Regions from separate parts of the Shewanella sp. DW31 genome, predicted to be linked through region 1. Evidence: predicted binding sites of a transcription regulator. Region 1 holds the regulator's gene; each other region holds the start of a gene.

Evidence for each region. The regulator sigma-54, encoded in region 1, starts transcription at its own class of promoters, with help from an activator protein. The targets are predictions, from matches to a motif close to GTTGGCACGNNNNTNGNNT.
Region 2: the regulator sigma-54 is predicted to act here: its motif matches at 1,952-1,970, upstream of GWI56_RS02500 (DUF1328 family protein).
Region 3: the regulator sigma-54 is predicted to act here: its motif matches at 2,408-2,426, upstream of GWI56_RS02430 (DUF3192 domain-containing protein).
Region 4: the regulator sigma-54 is predicted to act here: its motif matches at 1,825-1,843, upstream of flgF (flagellar basal-body rod protein FlgF).

What each region holds. Positions count from the first base shown of each region.
Region 1 covers NZ_JADWMP020000027.1:13,873-18,087, reverse strand. The annotation lists gene lptC (LPS export ABC transporter periplasmic protein LptC) at 1-268, shown strand, start outside; gene lptA (lipopolysaccharide transport periplasmic protein LptA) at 255-809, shown strand; gene lptB (LPS export ABC transporter ATP-binding protein) at 806-1,537, shown strand; gene GWI56_RS18785 (RNA polymerase factor sigma-54) at 1,645-3,123, shown strand; gene hpf (ribosome hibernation promoting factor) at 3,152-3,439, shown strand; gene ptsN (PTS IIA-like nitrogen regulatory protein PtsN) at 3,442-3,885, shown strand; gene rapZ (RNase adapter RapZ) at 3,882-4,215, shown strand, end outside.
Region 2 covers NZ_JADWMP020000002.1:35,206-39,420, reverse strand. The annotation lists gene GWI56_RS02510 (diacylglycerol kinase family protein) at 1-1,330, opposite strand, end outside; gene GWI56_RS02505 (hypothetical protein) at 1,475-1,669, opposite strand; gene GWI56_RS02500 (DUF1328 family protein) at 1,694-1,870, opposite strand; gene pfaD (eicosapentaenoate synthase subunit PfaD) at 2,226-3,872, opposite strand; gene GWI56_RS02490 (beta-ketoacyl synthase N-terminal-like domain-containing protein) at 3,997-4,215, opposite strand, start outside.
Region 3 covers NZ_JADWMP020000002.1:8,022-12,236, reverse strand. The annotation lists gene queF (NADPH-dependent 7-cyano-7-deazaguanine reductase QueF) at 1-358, opposite strand, end outside; gene syd (SecY-interacting protein) at 418-1,068, shown strand; gene GWI56_RS02440 (Zn-ribbon-containing protein) at 1,163-1,936, opposite strand; gene GWI56_RS02435 (hypothetical protein) at 1,936-2,319, opposite strand; gene GWI56_RS02430 (DUF3192 domain-containing protein) at 2,486-2,890, shown strand; gene GWI56_RS02425 (DUF2789 domain-containing protein) at 2,902-3,135, opposite strand; gene GWI56_RS02420 (GNAT family N-acetyltransferase) at 3,285-3,923, shown strand; gene GWI56_RS02415 (DUF962 domain-containing protein) at 3,916-4,215, shown strand, end outside.
Region 4 covers NZ_JADWMP020000007.1:89,118-93,332, reverse strand. The annotation lists gene flgD (flagellar hook assembly protein FlgD) at 1-263, shown strand, start outside; gene flgE (flagellar hook protein FlgE) at 346-1,707, shown strand; gene flgF (flagellar basal-body rod protein FlgF) at 1,880-2,623, shown strand; gene flgG (flagellar basal-body rod protein FlgG) at 2,634-3,422, shown strand; gene flgH (flagellar basal body L-ring protein FlgH) at 3,434-4,108, shown strand; gene GWI56_RS08075 (flagellar basal body P-ring protein FlgI) at 4,120-4,215, shown strand, end outside.

The DNA.
Region 1 (4,215 bases):
AGATCAGGGCAAGCTAAACAAGGAAACTGGCAAGGTTGTATTAGAAAATAATGTTATTATCGATGCCATTAGCCCAGAAGAACCGATTCAGACCTTGTCCACCAGTTATCTGGAACTCGATCTCAACACTATGATAATGACCTCTGACCGTACCATTTACGTCACAGGGAAAGATTTTAATATTCAAGGCCAAGGCCTTTATGCCGACCTCAACGCGCAAGAAGTGCAATTGACCAGTCAGGTAGTAGGAACATATGAAGCAAAATAACGTATTACTTGCCAGCCTAATGCTAATTATGAGCATGAGTGCTTTCGCGAAAGTCGGCGACTTAAAGCAAGAAGTCACAATCAAAGCTGTGAGCCAAACTGCGGATATCAAAAACAACCAGATCATTTTCTTTGGTCCGGTTGAAGTGACCCAAGGCTCAATAAAAATCCAAGCAAATGAACTGCGTGCATTTTCCGCTGAAGGTGAAAATAGCAAAACTTTGGTCGCCACAGGCAACCCTGCTACATATAGCCAAATATTAGACGATGGCCGCCCTGCATCTGCCAGCGCGAAAGAAATTCGTTACGATATGGCAAGCCGCACCTTAACACTGAAAGGTATGGCGTCATTAGATCAAGCGGGTAGCCAAGTTACAGGCAATTTAATCCGCTATAACATGATTCAACAGAAATTGATGGCCGAGAGTACTGGCAGTGGTGACGATCGCGTAATCACTATTATTCAGCCTGAAAACTATCAAGATGATGCTAAATCAGACGCTCCGGCGGATAAACCTGTAAAAAAGCAGGACTCTAAATGACCCAAATCACCTTAAGAGCACAAAATCTGGCGAAAAGTTACAAGAGTCGCCAAGTGGTTAAAGACGTCAGTCTGACGGTAAAAACCGGTCAAGTCGTTGGCCTACTCGGTCCAAACGGTGCAGGTAAAACCACGACCTTTTACATGGTTGTCGGGCTAGTGAAGAGCGATAAGGGACATATCTTTATCGACGATGATGATTTAACCGCAGATCCTATGCATCTGCGTGCCCGCAAAGGCATAGGTTACTTACCGCAAGAAGCCAGTATCTTTCGTAAGCTAACTGTTCATGACAACATCATGGCCGTACTGCAAACTCGTAAAGAACTTAAAAACGAAGAACGAGAAGAAGAACTAGAACATCTGCTCGAAGAGTTTCATATCACCCACATCCGTGACAGCCAAGGCATGTCATTGTCGGGTGGCGAACGTCGTCGCGTCGAAATTGCGCGGGCTTTAGCCGCTAATCCTAAGTTCATTTTGCTCGATGAACCGTTTGCCGGCGTCGATCCTATTTCGGTTATCGACATCAAGAAGATTATCGAACAACTCAAAAGTCGCGGCCTTGGCGTACTGATCACAGACCATAATGTCCGCGAGACATTAGATGTATGTGAACATGCTTATATTGTGAGTCACGGAAACCTGATTGCCGAAGGAACTCCAGCAGAGATCTTAGACAATCAGCAAGTTAGGGCTGTGTACTTAGGTGAACAATTCAGGCTATAGTTAATCGAGCGAAGCCAATGGAGGCAATTTATACCGCCATTGGGCTTCACTCAAGATAATAATAAGCGACCTCATCCAACAATAATAACGTAGGGATCAGCGGTAACATGAAAGCGTCACTCCAGCTCAAACTGGGTCAACAGTTAACCATGACGCCACAACTACAACAGGCTATACGTCTGTTGCAACTGTCGTCATTAGAACTGCAGCAAGAGATCCAGCAAGCATTAGATTCTAATCCCCTTCTCGAGCTGGAAGAGGATCAATTCGACGCCACTAAAACCCCTGTAAACCAAACGCTATCCGATACGGATTTCAGTGAATCTAGCACTCTGCCACCAGAAAAAGACAGCTCCACCATAGATACGGCAGAGTCGCTAACCAAAGAATCCATGCCCGATGAGCTCCCCATGGACACCACATGGGATGAAGTGTTTACCGCCTCCCCAAACTCAGGCCCCGGCGGCAGTCGTGAAGACGATATGCCCTTCCAAGGCGAGACCAGTGAAGGTTTGTACGAACACTTAGAATGGCAAAAAAACCTCACGCCGTTTTCTGAAACCGATTTAGCCATTGCCACCGCCATTATTGATGCCATCGACGATCAGGGCTATCTCACCCAAAGCACTGAAGAAATTCTCGAAGCCATGGGCAATCCTGAAGTTGAGCTTGACGAAGTCGAAGCCGTACTCAAGCGTATTCAGCATTTTGATCCCATAGGCGTTGCCGCCCGCGATTTAAGTGAATGCCTGCTGATCCAACTGTCGCATTTCGCCGCTGATACTCCCAACCTAGAAAACGCCCGTATGCTGATCAAAGATCATTTAGATCTGATCGCCGCCCGTGATTTTAGGTTATTGATGCGTAAGACTAAATTAAAAGAAGATGAATTAAGGGATGGTATAGCACTTATCCAAACCCTCAATCCTCGCCCAGGTTTGTTGATCACGCCCAATAATGACGAATACGTTATCCCAGATGTGTCTGTGTCGAAGAAAAATGGCCGCTGGGTCGTTGAGCTTAATCCTGACTGCATGCCAAAAATCAATGTAAATCAACATTATGCTTCTATGGCACGCAGTACCAAAAACCAAGCCGATAGCCAATTTATTCGCGGCCATCTGCAAGAGGCTAAATGGTTTATTAAGAGCTTAGAAAGCCGTAACGATACTTTGCTTAAAGTTGCTAATTGCATAGTGCAATATCAGCAAGGTTTCTTTGAGTACGGTGAAGAAGCCATGAAACCTATGGTGCTTAACGATATTGCCGAAGCGGTAGAAATGCATGAGTCCACCATCTCACGGGTCACAACTCAAAAATACATGCATACCCCTAAGGGACTTTTTGAACTAAAATACTTCTTCTCTAGCCACGTCGGTACTGACGATGGTGGTGAGTGCTCATCCACAGCAATCAGAGCCTTTATAAAGAAACTGGTGGCAGCGGAAAACCAGAAAAAACCATTAAGCGATAGTAAGATGGCACAACTTCTGGCAGAACAAGGGATCAACGTAGCCCGCAGAACCATTGCGAAGTACCGAGAGGCTATGCTTATTCCACCTTCTAATCAGCGTAAAAGTTTATAACCTACAGTGGATATCGGAGGACGTTTCTATGCAAATAAACCTAAGTGGACACCATGTCGAAATTACCGAATCGTTACGTGCATATGTAGAAGAAAAGTTTTCAAAACTTGAACGCCATTTCGAACAGATCAATAATGTGCACGTTGTGCTCAATGTTGAGAAAATGCAACAGATTGCCGAAGCGAGAATAAACCTCATAGGTGGTGAAGTTTTTGCTACTTCAGAGCATGCTGACATGTATGCCGCTATAGACGCCCTGATTGACAAGCTTGACCGTCAGGTTATTAAACACAAAGAGAAGTTAACAAAACACTAATAATGGAACTTTGTACCATACTGCGGCCGGAGTGCACTACCTGCGCCACTCCGGGCAGCAAGAAAAAGGTACTGGAACTCATCAGCGACTTAGTCGCTGCCCAGTACCCGACCCTCTCATCTCAAGAGATATTCGAAAGCCTAGTGGCGCGCGAAAAGATGGGGAGCACAGGTATAGGTAACGGCATCGCCATTCCACATGGTCGACTAGCCGATATAGATCAGCCCATTGCCATACTAATTAAGTGTGAAGAGCCGATAGCATTTGATGCTATCGATAAGCAACCTGTTGATATTTTATTTGCACTACTGGTGCCTGCAGACCAATGTCAGCAGCACTTAAGTACCTTGTCTTGCATGGCCGAAAAGCTGAGCGACAAGCAAATATTAAAGCAATTACGCAAGACGCATGATGAAACGGAACTCTATCAGGTAATCACTGGATGAAACTGGTCATAGTGTCGGGCCGCTCAGGCTCAGGCAAATCTGTCGCCCTTAGGGTACTCGAAGATCTCGGCTATTATTGTGTCGATAACCTTCCCTTGCCATTGATTGGCAGTTTGCTTGAGCAACTCAAGGGCAGTAACGATCTCGTCGCCATCAGTGTCGACGTGCGTAACATGCCTGAGCAGGATAAGGTCTTAGTAAAACAACTCGCTAGCCTACCTCCAGATACTGAGTTAACGAGCTTCTTCCTTAACTCCAGCGATAAAATTCTGCTCAAGCGTTACAGCGAAACCCGCCGTTTGCATCCTTTGTCGAAGAGCCGAGTCTCTT
Region 2 (4,215 bases), on a different contig from region 1:
ACGGTGCGGCATTGGCAACGATTAGGCTATGGGTCGTTAATGTTGTGGGTTTTGCATCATCTAAGCTGAGCTGGATGGTTAAAGTGATATCGGCATTCACTGCGCGCCATAAGCCATCGAGGTAGGCAAACTGGCCGAGAGCATTTTTACGCTCACGATTAGCGGATTCAATCATTTGTTGCTCAAACCCTATGCCTACAAGCAACAACACTAACTCCTCATTACAACGCGCGGTATCAATGGCTTGGCAATGCCCTTGAATAATATTATCCAGCGCCTGAGAGATAGGAATAAGCTTACTGCCTAAACCAAAGAGGGCATGGCTGAGGGCATTAGTTGTGCCAAGAGGAATGATGCCTAAGACGATATCCGTATCAACGATTTGAGAGGCCACTTCAGTCACAGTACCATCGCCACCGCAGGCGATAATGATATCAGCACCTGCATTACGGGCTTGCTCGGCGAAGATATTTGCAGTTTCGTCTGCTGTTGTGAGTTTTAACGTTAGGTCAAAATAGGCTTTGAGTTCATCTTGGATTTGCTCGCTGTATTCTTGCCATTTCCCGCCACCAGAGACTGGGTTGGCGATAATCCACGCCACTTTGTGGATGTTAATTTTCCCTTGACTGAGCATGCGATCGAGCGCGCGTAATTGCCATTTGTTTAAGCCAGCGGTTTTGCGAATTTGCTTTATCTGCTGCAGTACTTCGGCGAAGTGCTGTTGTTTATCTTTACAAACCAAATAAGCGGCGAGTACCAGCACTGAGCGGCCACGACCCATAGCACAGTGGATGAGTACCTGTTTATTGGCGCGCACTTGGCGGTGCAGCCAGTTAACGGCTTGATTGAGTTGGGCGCTGGTCGGTACGCTATGGTCGAGGATGGGAATATTTAAATACTCGATATGATCCTCAAATTGCGACCAATCTAAGCCATCAAATTCAGCGGTGACATCCAGAATGGCAGTGATCTTATTGGCTTTAATCGTTTCCAGATCTGCGGAAAAGAGTCTACAGCCGAGATACAGATGTTCATCAATCCTTTGCATGGGCGGTACTGAATCGTATTTTCTGGCCCAGTGGTTATAGAGTCGACAGCCTAATAAAAAGGGAATAAAACCCCAACGAATATACCAAGGAATAGTGCCATCTTGGCGTTTTCTAAAAATACTGGCGAGATTAAACCAATAGGCGGAACCGACTAAAAACAGTGACAGACTTGTCCATGCACAAATGAAAGTGAGCAGGGGAGAAGTGTCTGTTACTGCAAAATAGGCTAACAATACTGCACCTGCAGTGTACAAATATTTGATGTGGATCTTCGTTAGCATGCAAGTCCTCCAATGCCATTGTTCTTGGTTAAAATCGTTGCACTTGAATGGATAGATGTCGAGATGAGAGATGCAGAAATGAGCGAGTCTAAACCAAAAGGGTGGCAGTAGACGAGTCTATTGCCACCCTAAAGTCAGGTTTGTTTAGCACTTAGTATCTTTAGCTTTAACACCTTCTTTGACTTCTTCACAGGCATCTTCGATGGCGTTACCTGTATCAGTCATTACTTCATCGATTTTTTCGCCCGTGTCTTCGGCTTTGTTATCACTACAGGCCGTTAAACCTAGGGCGAGTAATAATGCGAATGCTGCACTTGTCATCAGGGTAAATGGTTTCATATCTATCTCCTTTTCTAAAAAAAATTATAGTCGCGGTGATTTACCCTTAAGGGCATTGATCAGCAGAGAAATCACTAATAACACAATAAATATGAAGAAAATGATTTTCGCTATTCCCGCCGCTGCGCCAGCAATCCCAGCAAATCCTAACAACCCGGCAATCACGGCAACAACTAGAAATACTAATGTCCAACCTAGCATAATAACCTCCTGCCCTTGTATTAATCCTTCTCATGACCGTTTGTGTCACTTGTAAGGTAACGGCTAATGGCTCTTACTTGATTGCGATCTTAATGCCAACTTTAAAAATTTTAAGTAGTTAATTGATTTTAAATATAATTTAAATCATTTTATTTAAAATGGTGTGAGTGAATTAAAAGAGGGGTAGGCAATTTTTACCTAAGCTTCGGTAAGAGTTTCAGCCTAATACGTTGAATCAAAGACTGTGAGCTGATGTCGTTCATAAGTAAAGACAAATAAAAGCCGACACTGTGAGTTTGTGTCGGCTTGAAGATATTATGATCTTATAATACAAGATGATATGAGCTAAATACGTTTAAAAACGATTTAATGGTTTCCAGCGTTGCAGGCTAACTGGAATGCTCGCGCCTTGGGATAACAGCAGGTTAATGCGGGATTGATATGCTGCGCCCACCATTAAATGTTTGGCTAAATCCACCGCATTACGGGCCTTATAGTCATCTAAATAACTGCCTTTGGCCCACGCATTAAATGCGCCGAGCGCTGGGCCTGCCCAAATTTGGTAATCCATTTCGCGGCCGACTTCGCCTGTGTTTGACCAGCGGCTCGATAGACCCAAATACCAGCGGAAAATCAGCGCCATCTTACGTTTGGGGTTATCCAGTGCGCGCTCGATTTGCTTAGGATCGCGCTCGTTAAAGTGGGCTACTGTGCCAGCCCAAATGTCATCGAGTGATGAGCGGAACACTTGCTCTTCGAGTTTTTTACGCTCGTCCGCAGGGATGGCATCAATCGAATCGTAACGGGTGTAGATCTCATAAAGCTTATTGGCGCGCATCGGGAACAAAGTACCGCGCTTAACCACTTGTAATTTCACGCCCATTTCGAACATATCGGCGGCAGGCGCCATAGTCACATCGGCCATTTCTGTGGTGGCGAGTAACTTACGGGTGTGTTCGCTGGCGCCCGCTTCGACGCAAGCTTGGTTGATAGAACCTGTGACGATGAATGCCGCACCCATGTTGAAGGTGGCTAATGCTGCATCGGGTGTACCGACGCCGCCGCCTGCGCCCACACGGATGGGCGTTTTATATTGATACTTAGCTTGGATTTCATCTTTGAGCGCCAAAATCGTCGGTAAAAGCGTGACGAGTGGGCGATTGTCGGTATGGCCGCCTGAATCGGCTTCGGCCGTGATGTCATCCGCCATGGGCACGAGTTGCGCCATCGCCATTTGGTCTTGGCTGATAAGGCCGTCACTCACTAGTTGCTGGAGGATTTTAGCTGGCGCAGGCTCCATAAACTTAGTCGCGACTTCGGTACGGCTGATTTTGGCGATGACTTTGTTGCCAATGACTATCTCGCCATGTTCGTCGCGGCTCAAACCCGCCGCGCGGTAATAGACGATTTGCGGCGTTAACCCTAAAAATGCCGAGGCTTCGACCGTGCGCACTTTATGTTTTAAGAACAGCTCAACACTGCCGCGCTCTAATGCGGGCTCACTTGGGCTGTGAATTAAGTTAAAAGCATAAGGACCATTAGGCAGCGCCGCCTGAATGCGAGTAATGGCCGCTTCAACGCGGGATGGAATTAACCCCGCCGCGCCAAATGAGCACAAAATGCCCGCTTGGCCAAGGGCGATAACCAGTTCTTCCGAGGCAATACCGTTTGCCATAGCGCCGGCGTAGTAAGCGTATTTAACCCCGTGTACGCGGCGAAAATTACTGTCGCCTAAACTTTGGGTGCCAAGGGCGGGCGCAAAGGCGCTGACGGGGTGTGAGCCTAGTGGCGCTTGGCTGTCACTTGTGGTCACTTCGGCCGTTTGCGCTATGCCTAAGCCTTTTTCACTGTGATTGACTAAGTAACAGGCTTGGCTTAAATCTTTGAGTTTTTTGCCTAATGCGTCGATATCAAAGCACAGCTCGGCATCGTTGACTTGCCACGGCCAAGGGCTGAGTTTTTCATTATTGCTATTGAATTGATCTAGAGTATGGCTAGTCATAGGTGTTCTCATGTTATCAGTGCCGCCCTGTGCGATGTGGATAGCCAAGGCGGCGCAACTATTTGTTATTTGTTATTTGTTATTTGTTATTCGAGATTAGCGTCTTTCTAATAGCGTAAACTCATTAAGCTTCTTCAATACAGATGGCGATATCTTTAACTTCATAAATTCGCAGGCCATCTTTACTCAAGTTGGCATCGCCCATAATGATGCGTTTGCCATTGTCGTCTGTCACGCTGGTAATGTGCACATCCAGCGACATCTGCTTGTTTAATGGGTTAATTTGGCCGCGATATTTCCATTTGATATCCGATAAAATCTGCCCAAATTTAGGACTCTTAAA
Region 3 (4,215 bases), on a different contig from region 1:
GCACTAAGGTTTTTTGCAGTGAATCTAGGCTATCAAACTTGGTTTGATTAAAGCTATTGAGATACAGTTTGAACGATTTCGACTCAATCAGATTCAGGCTTTCATAGCTTAAATGAAATTCAGCTATGGCCACCATAGGCTTACCTTTGGCATTTAACCAAGACAGCTCATAACCCGTCCAGATATCGGCACCATGAAACGGTAACGTCCCAGTGAGTGCAATAGCATTACGGTTTAGTGAGCGTGGAACCCCTTGCAGCAGCGACGCATCATACTCGGCTTGGTAGTCGGTGGCTTTACCTAAAGTCAGGCCAACAAGCGCTTGCGCATCACTATAGGGATCGTGATTCTGTGTCATCAATACTGTTTCCATGTCAAAATAGGCGCACATTATACCTGAAATTGGATTGTGCTTAAGTGTCTTGTCTGCCCGCACTCGATAAATTTTTGCAAAACTATCATCAAGCTTACTTAACGAGTTTAGGTGAACTACCGCGTTATTACCCACAGGGTGAGCCTTCTGTGTGTATTCAAGGCGAATTTCAACCCGATCTTGAACAGGCTGTTTCTTGGCAGCCAGTGAAACGCAAAGTTGAAGGCAGTTTCGCCAATGTAGAGCATGCACTGGAGTTAACTTTATGGCCAGAGATCAATGATTTTTACGGTCATTATTTCTCCGCCCCAGTATTATTTGACTCTAAGTGGGGCACGGGGGAGTTACTGCAAGTCTGGAATGATGACGATTTTAACTGCCTGCAACAAAACTTGATTGGTCATCTGATGATGAAGAAAAAACTGAAGCAGTCACCGACTTGGTTTATCGGTCTGTTAGATGAGGGAGATAAAATGCTCACCATCAATAACAGTGATGGTAGCGTATGGATTGAAATCCCTGGTGAAGTGCAATCTGAGCAATTGTCCTCGAGTTTGACTGCGTTTATCGAAGCATTATCGCCACGGATAGCACCACCCGTTAAACATGAAGAATTACCTATGCCCGCATTAGAACATCCTGGTATTTTCGCCAGTTTTAAACGTATGTGGCAAAACCTTTTCGGTAAACGTTAACTTCTGTGAGCGACATTTTTATTATCAACCTAAGTATTAACTCAACCTAAGCGTGGCTTATCTTAGGTTGAGTTCTGCAAGGGATAAACAGATGTTATTGATGATCCCAAGACAGATTCGACACTATGCGGCAAGGCTCGCAGCGAAAATGGAACATATCCAATAAAGGTTCATCGAGTTTCCAATCATGACTGCCACAACGTGGGCAAGGTCGCGTTTTTTCTGTGGCTAAATCTTGGCCGCCAACGCGATATAAGTAGTAATAGGTCGGGATCTGAGTGAGATATTCGATACGACCGCGCAAATCCCAACCTCTGCGAAATAAATCACTGTCAGAACTCGATAATTCCTCTAGCGCGGCAAATTCTGCCTTGGTGGCCGCTGCCATTTGCAGCTCGTCGCAGGCTTGCCATTCGCTCTGCCAACGGATAATACGTTTATGATCGCCATTAAAGGTTGCGGGTATACGGTACAGGGGAATGGGCAATAAATTGTCGCCGCTGCGTAGGGGCGAGCACATATGCACAAAACTGGTGTATAGCAGTTGCCAGCTGGGTGTTTCGGTATTACTTACTTCAGAATTGATATCCTGACCAATAAACTTTTCCCGCGGCGCGAGTAGTTTAGCGTCGGTTAATTCTACTAAGGCTTTTTTGACCCAAGGGCTGTGATATTTGTGCGCTAAACTGCTTTTCTCTGGCATCAATAAACGCACTCTAAACTCACCGTCATTAAAGGCGACCGCAAATTCTCGTCCTAAGATTTGGCCATTAGCTCGATAGGCTTCAAGGAGCTGATTAATGGCCTTCTCGGCGGCAGATATCGTGGTGTCGGCGAAGCATTCGAAGCGCAGTTCAGTAACAAACATTAAGCTGTTTTTCCTTGGATTTCTAATAAGTTGATGCGTTGTTTAAGTTCAAGCAGTTCGTTTTTTAATTGCATTATTTCTGTTTTTTGCTGCTCAGCATGACGTTCAAAATACGCCTGTTGCATCTGCAGGCGCTCGGCGAGCACTGCAAGGGTTAAGGTATCGTTAGTTGCGGGAGTGTCAGTTGTAGGGCTGATAGTTTGCAACTCAGCTAAACGCTCGCGATCCGCCTTAGGCATAGATTTAAATTGCTGTAAGCCTTGGATCAATATAGGTAAAGGTAGGCTACTACCTAAACGGGTTTTAATTAAGGCAAGGCTCGGTACTTTACCGCAGGCTTCGAGCGAACGTGCGGCCGCTAATACTTGGTCAAGGGGACTCATAATTAGCAAAATTCCTTAATTTGTTGAATTGTTTAAACCAATTTTAAAATAATAATTAATTTTTTCATTTAAAAACAGTGTGTTGTCTTGTGGCATTTATTTTGCTTATTGTCCAGCCGAAATACCATTTTTAAGCTTCAATAATAATTACATAGGATGTCACAAGATGAACCATAAATTGAATAACAAACTTATCGCCATCACTTTTTTAGGGCTCGCAAGCTTAGGTCTTAGCGGCTGCGTGGTCAATGTCGGTGATGGAGAATCGGGCTGGGATAGCAGCGAATCTTGGGAGAAAGTGCAGGATAAAAATCGCACTAACTTAACCAAACTGAGCTTAGGTATGCCTAAAGACCAAGTGATGATCTTAATGGGCACCGCTGATTTTAGTGAAGCCTATATTCAACAAAGTGCTCAACAAGGTGAAGCCAATAAAGAAGTCTTAGTGTTGTTTTATCGTACCCAGCGTAATAATGGCGATGGAAAAACCACTAAGGATGAATGCACGCCTATCGTGCTGAGCAACAATGCCTTAGTGGGTTGGGGCGAAACGGCTTACGGTAAAATCTGAACCAACGAGTCTTATCGTTTACGTAGCTGAGTGTCTAATTGCTCAATGGGCTCAGTCCAGAGGGCATCGGCTTCTAAACCTTCAATGATAAAGCTCTTTTGGGCAGGGGTCCAAAAGGGCGCTTGGCTTAAATGGATGTGATGGTCGATATCATGGGTTGCAATAAACTGCGCTATGGCCTCGTCGCTACTGTCTAAACCGAGTTGCTCAAACAAGTGGCTTAAGTCTACTGGAGTTGTATCCATCATTATTTCCTTTTCAGTATAGTGCCTTCGTTTAGAGTAAGCGCCTGATTGAAAAATGCAATCTATGATTAAAATTTGCACTTTTTAGTTTCCTTGGTAGATTAACAGTTACGCATAAAAAGTGTGAGCTAAGTCAAGGAATGCTAACGATGGACAATGAAATTCTGGAGGACTGCCGCGCAGTCTATTTGACCGCGGAAGACTTACGCATTGCCGCTTCTATTCTCTATAACGCTTACCATGATGATCCTTTTTTTGTCGATTCACTCTTTACCTCAGACAAAGCCGCTTATGAGCAAAAATTGCGCGCCGCAATCAGGGAAGAACTCAATACGTTATGGCAACAAAAACAAGCCCTCATTGGTTTATTCGACCATGAAAGACTCTTTGGGTTAGCCTGTGTAGTTACTCAAGAAGTGCCTTTAGGTGAAGGACGTTATTGGCACTGGCGCTTAAAGATGTTGTTAGGTACAGGTTGGCAATCGACTCAAGCGCTAATGAACAAAGAGTCCAGTATTATTGAACTTTTACCCAGTAAGCACTGCGGTATTTTGCAGTTTATTGCTCTTGCACCAAATGAACAGCACAAAGGACTTGGACATAAGTTAGTGCAAGCTGTGGTGAGTTGGTGTGATGAGCAGCCTGATTTGGATGGCATTGGTGTGTTTATCGCTCAGGAGAACCACTTGCAACTGTTTACTCAGCATGACTTTGTATCCATAGGCGAGCTGAGTATCGGCAGTGTCCATGGCCAGCTTTTATTCTATTCGGTTCAACAAGATGACTAACTCTTATAAACGTTTCGCCGATTTTTATCCTTTCTATTTATCCCAACACCAGCACCCGACTTGTCGGCAATTACACTTTGTTGGCAGTTGTTTAGTTCTGCTGCTGATTGGCATTGCCTTGGTTTCACAAGCCTGGTGGCTATGCTGGTTTATTCCTATTGTTGGTTATGGTTTTGCATGGGTGGGACACTTCGTATTTGAGAAGAATCGACCCGCGACATTTCAGTATCCTTTTTACAGTTTGATGGCAGATTGGGTGATGTTTGCGCAGATGATCCGCCGCTTTTTTAAA
Region 4 (4,215 bases), on a different contig from region 1:
CCTTTAAAGTTGATGGCAGTAAGGGGGGCAATGTCGATGTTAACTGGGATGGCCTCGATAAAGATGGAAACCCTGTAACCGCAGGTAACTATACGATCAAGGCGAGTGGTTTAGTGGATGGGAAATCCCAAGAATTGCCAGTCTCGACCTATGCTCATGTGACCAGCGTTTCTCTCGGTACGGCCAGTACTGGCGCGATTCTTAACTTGAGAGGCGGTATGGGTATCAAGTTAACCGATGTGTTAGCTGTGTCTGAAACCTAAGTTTGCCTAAAAGAATTTTTGCAGTATCCGAATTGGGCGTAAGTCGCTCATAAATGAATTGAGTCAAGTGTAGAGGTGAATTATGTCGTTTAACATTGCATTGAGTGGCATTTCTGCCGCGCAGAAAGATTTAAACACTACGGCGAATAACATTGCTAATGCGAACACCATTGGCTTTAAAGAATCCCGTGCTGAATTTGCGGATGTTTACGCTAATTCTATTTTTTCAAATGCTAAAACTGCTGTCGGTGGTGGTGTTGCTACGAGTCAAGTGGCACAGCAATTCCATCAAGGTAGCTTACAGCTGACGAATAACTCCCTTGATATGGCGATTAAAGGTGGTGGCTTTTTCGTTACAGCCTCTGAACTGGGTACATTAGACCACTCGTTTACCCGTGCTGGAGCATTTAAGGTCGATAAAAATAATTACATGGTTGATTCTTCTGGTAATTATTTGCAAACTTTCCCAGTGGATAAAGATGGGAACTCAACATCAGTGAGTTTAACGACGGCTAAGCCGGTACAAATACCAGACACTGCGGGTAGCCCTGTAAAGACTGAGAATGTTACTTTACAAATGAACTTAAATGCTAAGGAAAGTGCACTCGACCCCGCGGCATTCGATCCTCTAGATGCAAAAACCTACAATAACGTTACATCAATGACAATTTATGACTCACTCGGTGAGCCACATATTATGACAACTTATTTTGTTAAGCCTAAAGATGGTTCGTACAATGGTGAGAACAATTGGGTGGCTTACTATGCTGTTGATGGAAAACAAGTCGATCTAGCCGGTCCTGCTGGTACTTATCAAACAGATACCACCGGCGATGGTACGCCTGATGCAACGGGCACAGCTCAAACTGCTGGTGGTTGGAAAGGCTCTGTACTCAAGTTCAATTCTGTTGGTGTCTACACTGGTAGTGATCCTGCTATAGTCAAGACTGAGGCTTTGGGCGTCAGTGGTGCGGGTGTTTTAGGGCCTGGTGCCGATGGTACTCAAGATTTGACTGTGAAGTTTAATGCCCCAACGCAATATGCGGCTCCTTTTGGTGCAACTGAGTTGACACAAGATGGTACGACTGTAGGTCGCTTAACTAACGTTGAAATCGGCGAAGATGGTTTAGTGACCGCGAGTTATTCTAATGGTTCAACCGTGCCTTTAGCACGGGTTGCTTTAGTTCGTTTTGCTAACGAACAAGGTTTAACGCAAGTGGGTAATACGTCGTGGAAAGCCAGTTTAGCTTCAGGTCCAGCGTTAGCGGGTGAGGCAAATAGTGGAACTTTTGGTAGCATCAGTTCATCGGCGTTAGAGCAATCGAACATCGATTTGACGACTGAACTGGTCGATTTAATTTCGGCGCAGCGTAACTTCCAAGCGAACTCCCGTACCCTTGAAGTGAATAACACGCTGCAACAAACCGTATTACAAATCCGCTAATCATTACTTTATTTAACTAAGTGTTGCCGCCAGTGGCAACACTTAGCCTTTATCTTGCTGTCAACTCACTTCATTTCCTTATTCTTCAATTTTATCAGTAAATTAAAATTAATTTTTATTGGCACGATGCTTGCTTTGATATCGTCATGTAGAAAATTTGACGGAGCAGTCTGTGGACAAATTCCTTTATGTCGCCATGAGTGGCGCTAAGCAAAATATGAATGAGCTGGCACTCCGTGCGAACAACTTAGCCAATGCTAATACCGATGGTTTTAAATCAGATATGGCGCAGGCCAGATCGATGCAAGCCTTCGGTGAAGGGTTGCCTTCAAGGGTGTTTGCGATGACAGAATCTCCGTCAGCTAATTTTCGCTCTGGTCCGATAAAAACCACTGGACGGGATCTCGATGTTGCCATTAAAGGCGATGGCTGGTTTGCCGTTCAGGCGAAAGATGGCAGTGAAGCTTATACCCGTTCCGGTAGTCTCAGTTTCGATGCGACGGGCATGTTGTATAACGACAGAGGCAATCCAGTAATGGGGGACGCTGGCCCGATAGTGCTGCCATTACCTATTGATAAAGTGTCAATTTCACAGGATGGCATAGTGTCTGTTCGCCCTCAAGGGGCGACTGCTGAAGTGATAGAAGAAGTGGCGAGATTGAAGTTAGTTAATCCCGGCAATGCGCAGATGATGCGTGGTGAAGATGGATTATTTCGACAAATGTCAGGCGAACCAGCACCAGCTGACCCTTTCGTCGCAGTTGAAAGTGGTGCCGTAGAGGGCAGTAACGTTAACCCTGTTGATGAAATGGTGTCTTTGATTGATCTTCAGCGCCAGTTTGAATTGCAAGTCAAGATGATGAAAACCGCGGAAGAGAATGATCGCGCTTCATCCTCATTAATGCGTATTAGTTAGGAGATAGATTATGCATCCGGCGTTATGGATTAGTAAAACTGGCTTAGACGCACAGCAAACTGATATTTCAGTGATTTCAAACAACGTAGCGAACGCTAGCACTGTGGGCTACAAAAAAAGCCGCGCAGTATTTGAAGATTTACTCTATCAAACAGTTAACCAAGCGGGTGGTGTTAGTGCATCTAACACTAAGCTACCCAACGGATTAAACATAGGTGCGGGTACGAAAGTCGTCGCCACTCAAAAAATGTTTACTCAGGGTAACATGCTGACGACGGATAACTCACTGGATCTCATGATTGAAGGTCCTGGATTTTTTGAAATCCAGCTCCCTGATGGAACCACTGCTTATACTCGAAATGGTCAGTTTACCTTAGACGATACGGGGCAGATTGTGACGCCAGGTTCTGGCTATTTGCTACAACCCGCGATCACTATTCCTGATAATGCGACCAGTATTACCGTTTCCGCAGAGGGTGAGGTTTCAGTAAAAACGCCGGGTACCGCTGAGAACCAAGTCGTGGGTCAGTTGACTATGACGGATTTTATTAATCCATCGGGTTTAGATCCTATGGGACAAAACTTATATACGGAAACTGGTGCGAGCGGCACGCCCATTCAAGGTACCGCTTCGTTAGATGGTATGGGTGCTATTCGTCAAGGCGCCTTAGAAACCTCTAACGTGAACGTGACCGAGGAACTGGTGAACCTTATCGAAAGTCAGCGCATTTACGAGATGAACTCAAAAGTGATTTCAGCGGTAGATCAAATGCTGTCTTATGTGACTCAGAATTTATAGAGGCAAACATCATGGCTAGATATCTTGTGTTGGCCGTCGCGTTATTGCTTGCAGCTTGTAGCTCGACGCAAAAGAAACCCCTTGCGGATGATCCCTTTTACGCGCCGGTATACCCAGAGGCACCGCCGACAAAAATTGCCGCAACTGGCTCTATTTATCAAGACAGCCAAGCATCTAGCTTGTATTCGGATATACGCGCCCACAAAGTCGGTGACATTATCACTATCGTATTGAAGGAATCGACTCAAGCTAAGAAGAGTGCAGGCAATCAGATCAAAAAAGGTTCAGACATGAGCTTAGATCCCATCTTTGCAGGTGGTAGTAATGTGTCCATTGGCGGAGTGCCAATTGATTTGCGTTACAAAGATAGCATGAACACTAAGCGTGAATCGGATGCGGATCAGAGCAATAGTCTAGATGGCAGCATCTCGGCAAACGTGATGCAAGTGCTAAACAACGGCAGTTTAGTGATCCGTGGTGAAAAATGGATTTCAATTAATAATGGTGATGAGTTTATTCGTGTCACTGGTCTCGTTCGCTCGCAGGACATTAAACCCGATAACACTGTCGATTCAACGCGAATGGCTAATGCCCGTATCCAATACAGTGGCACAGGCACTTTCGCAGATGCTCAAAAAGTGGGCTGGTTAAGCCAGTTCTTTATGAGCGACTGGTGGCCTTTCTAAGGAGTCGTATCATGAAATATAAACTGGTGTTAGCCGTTGCCATGCTAGTGTTTTCTCTACCTAGTCAGGCTGAACGAATTAAAGATATTGCCAATGTGCAAGGTGTG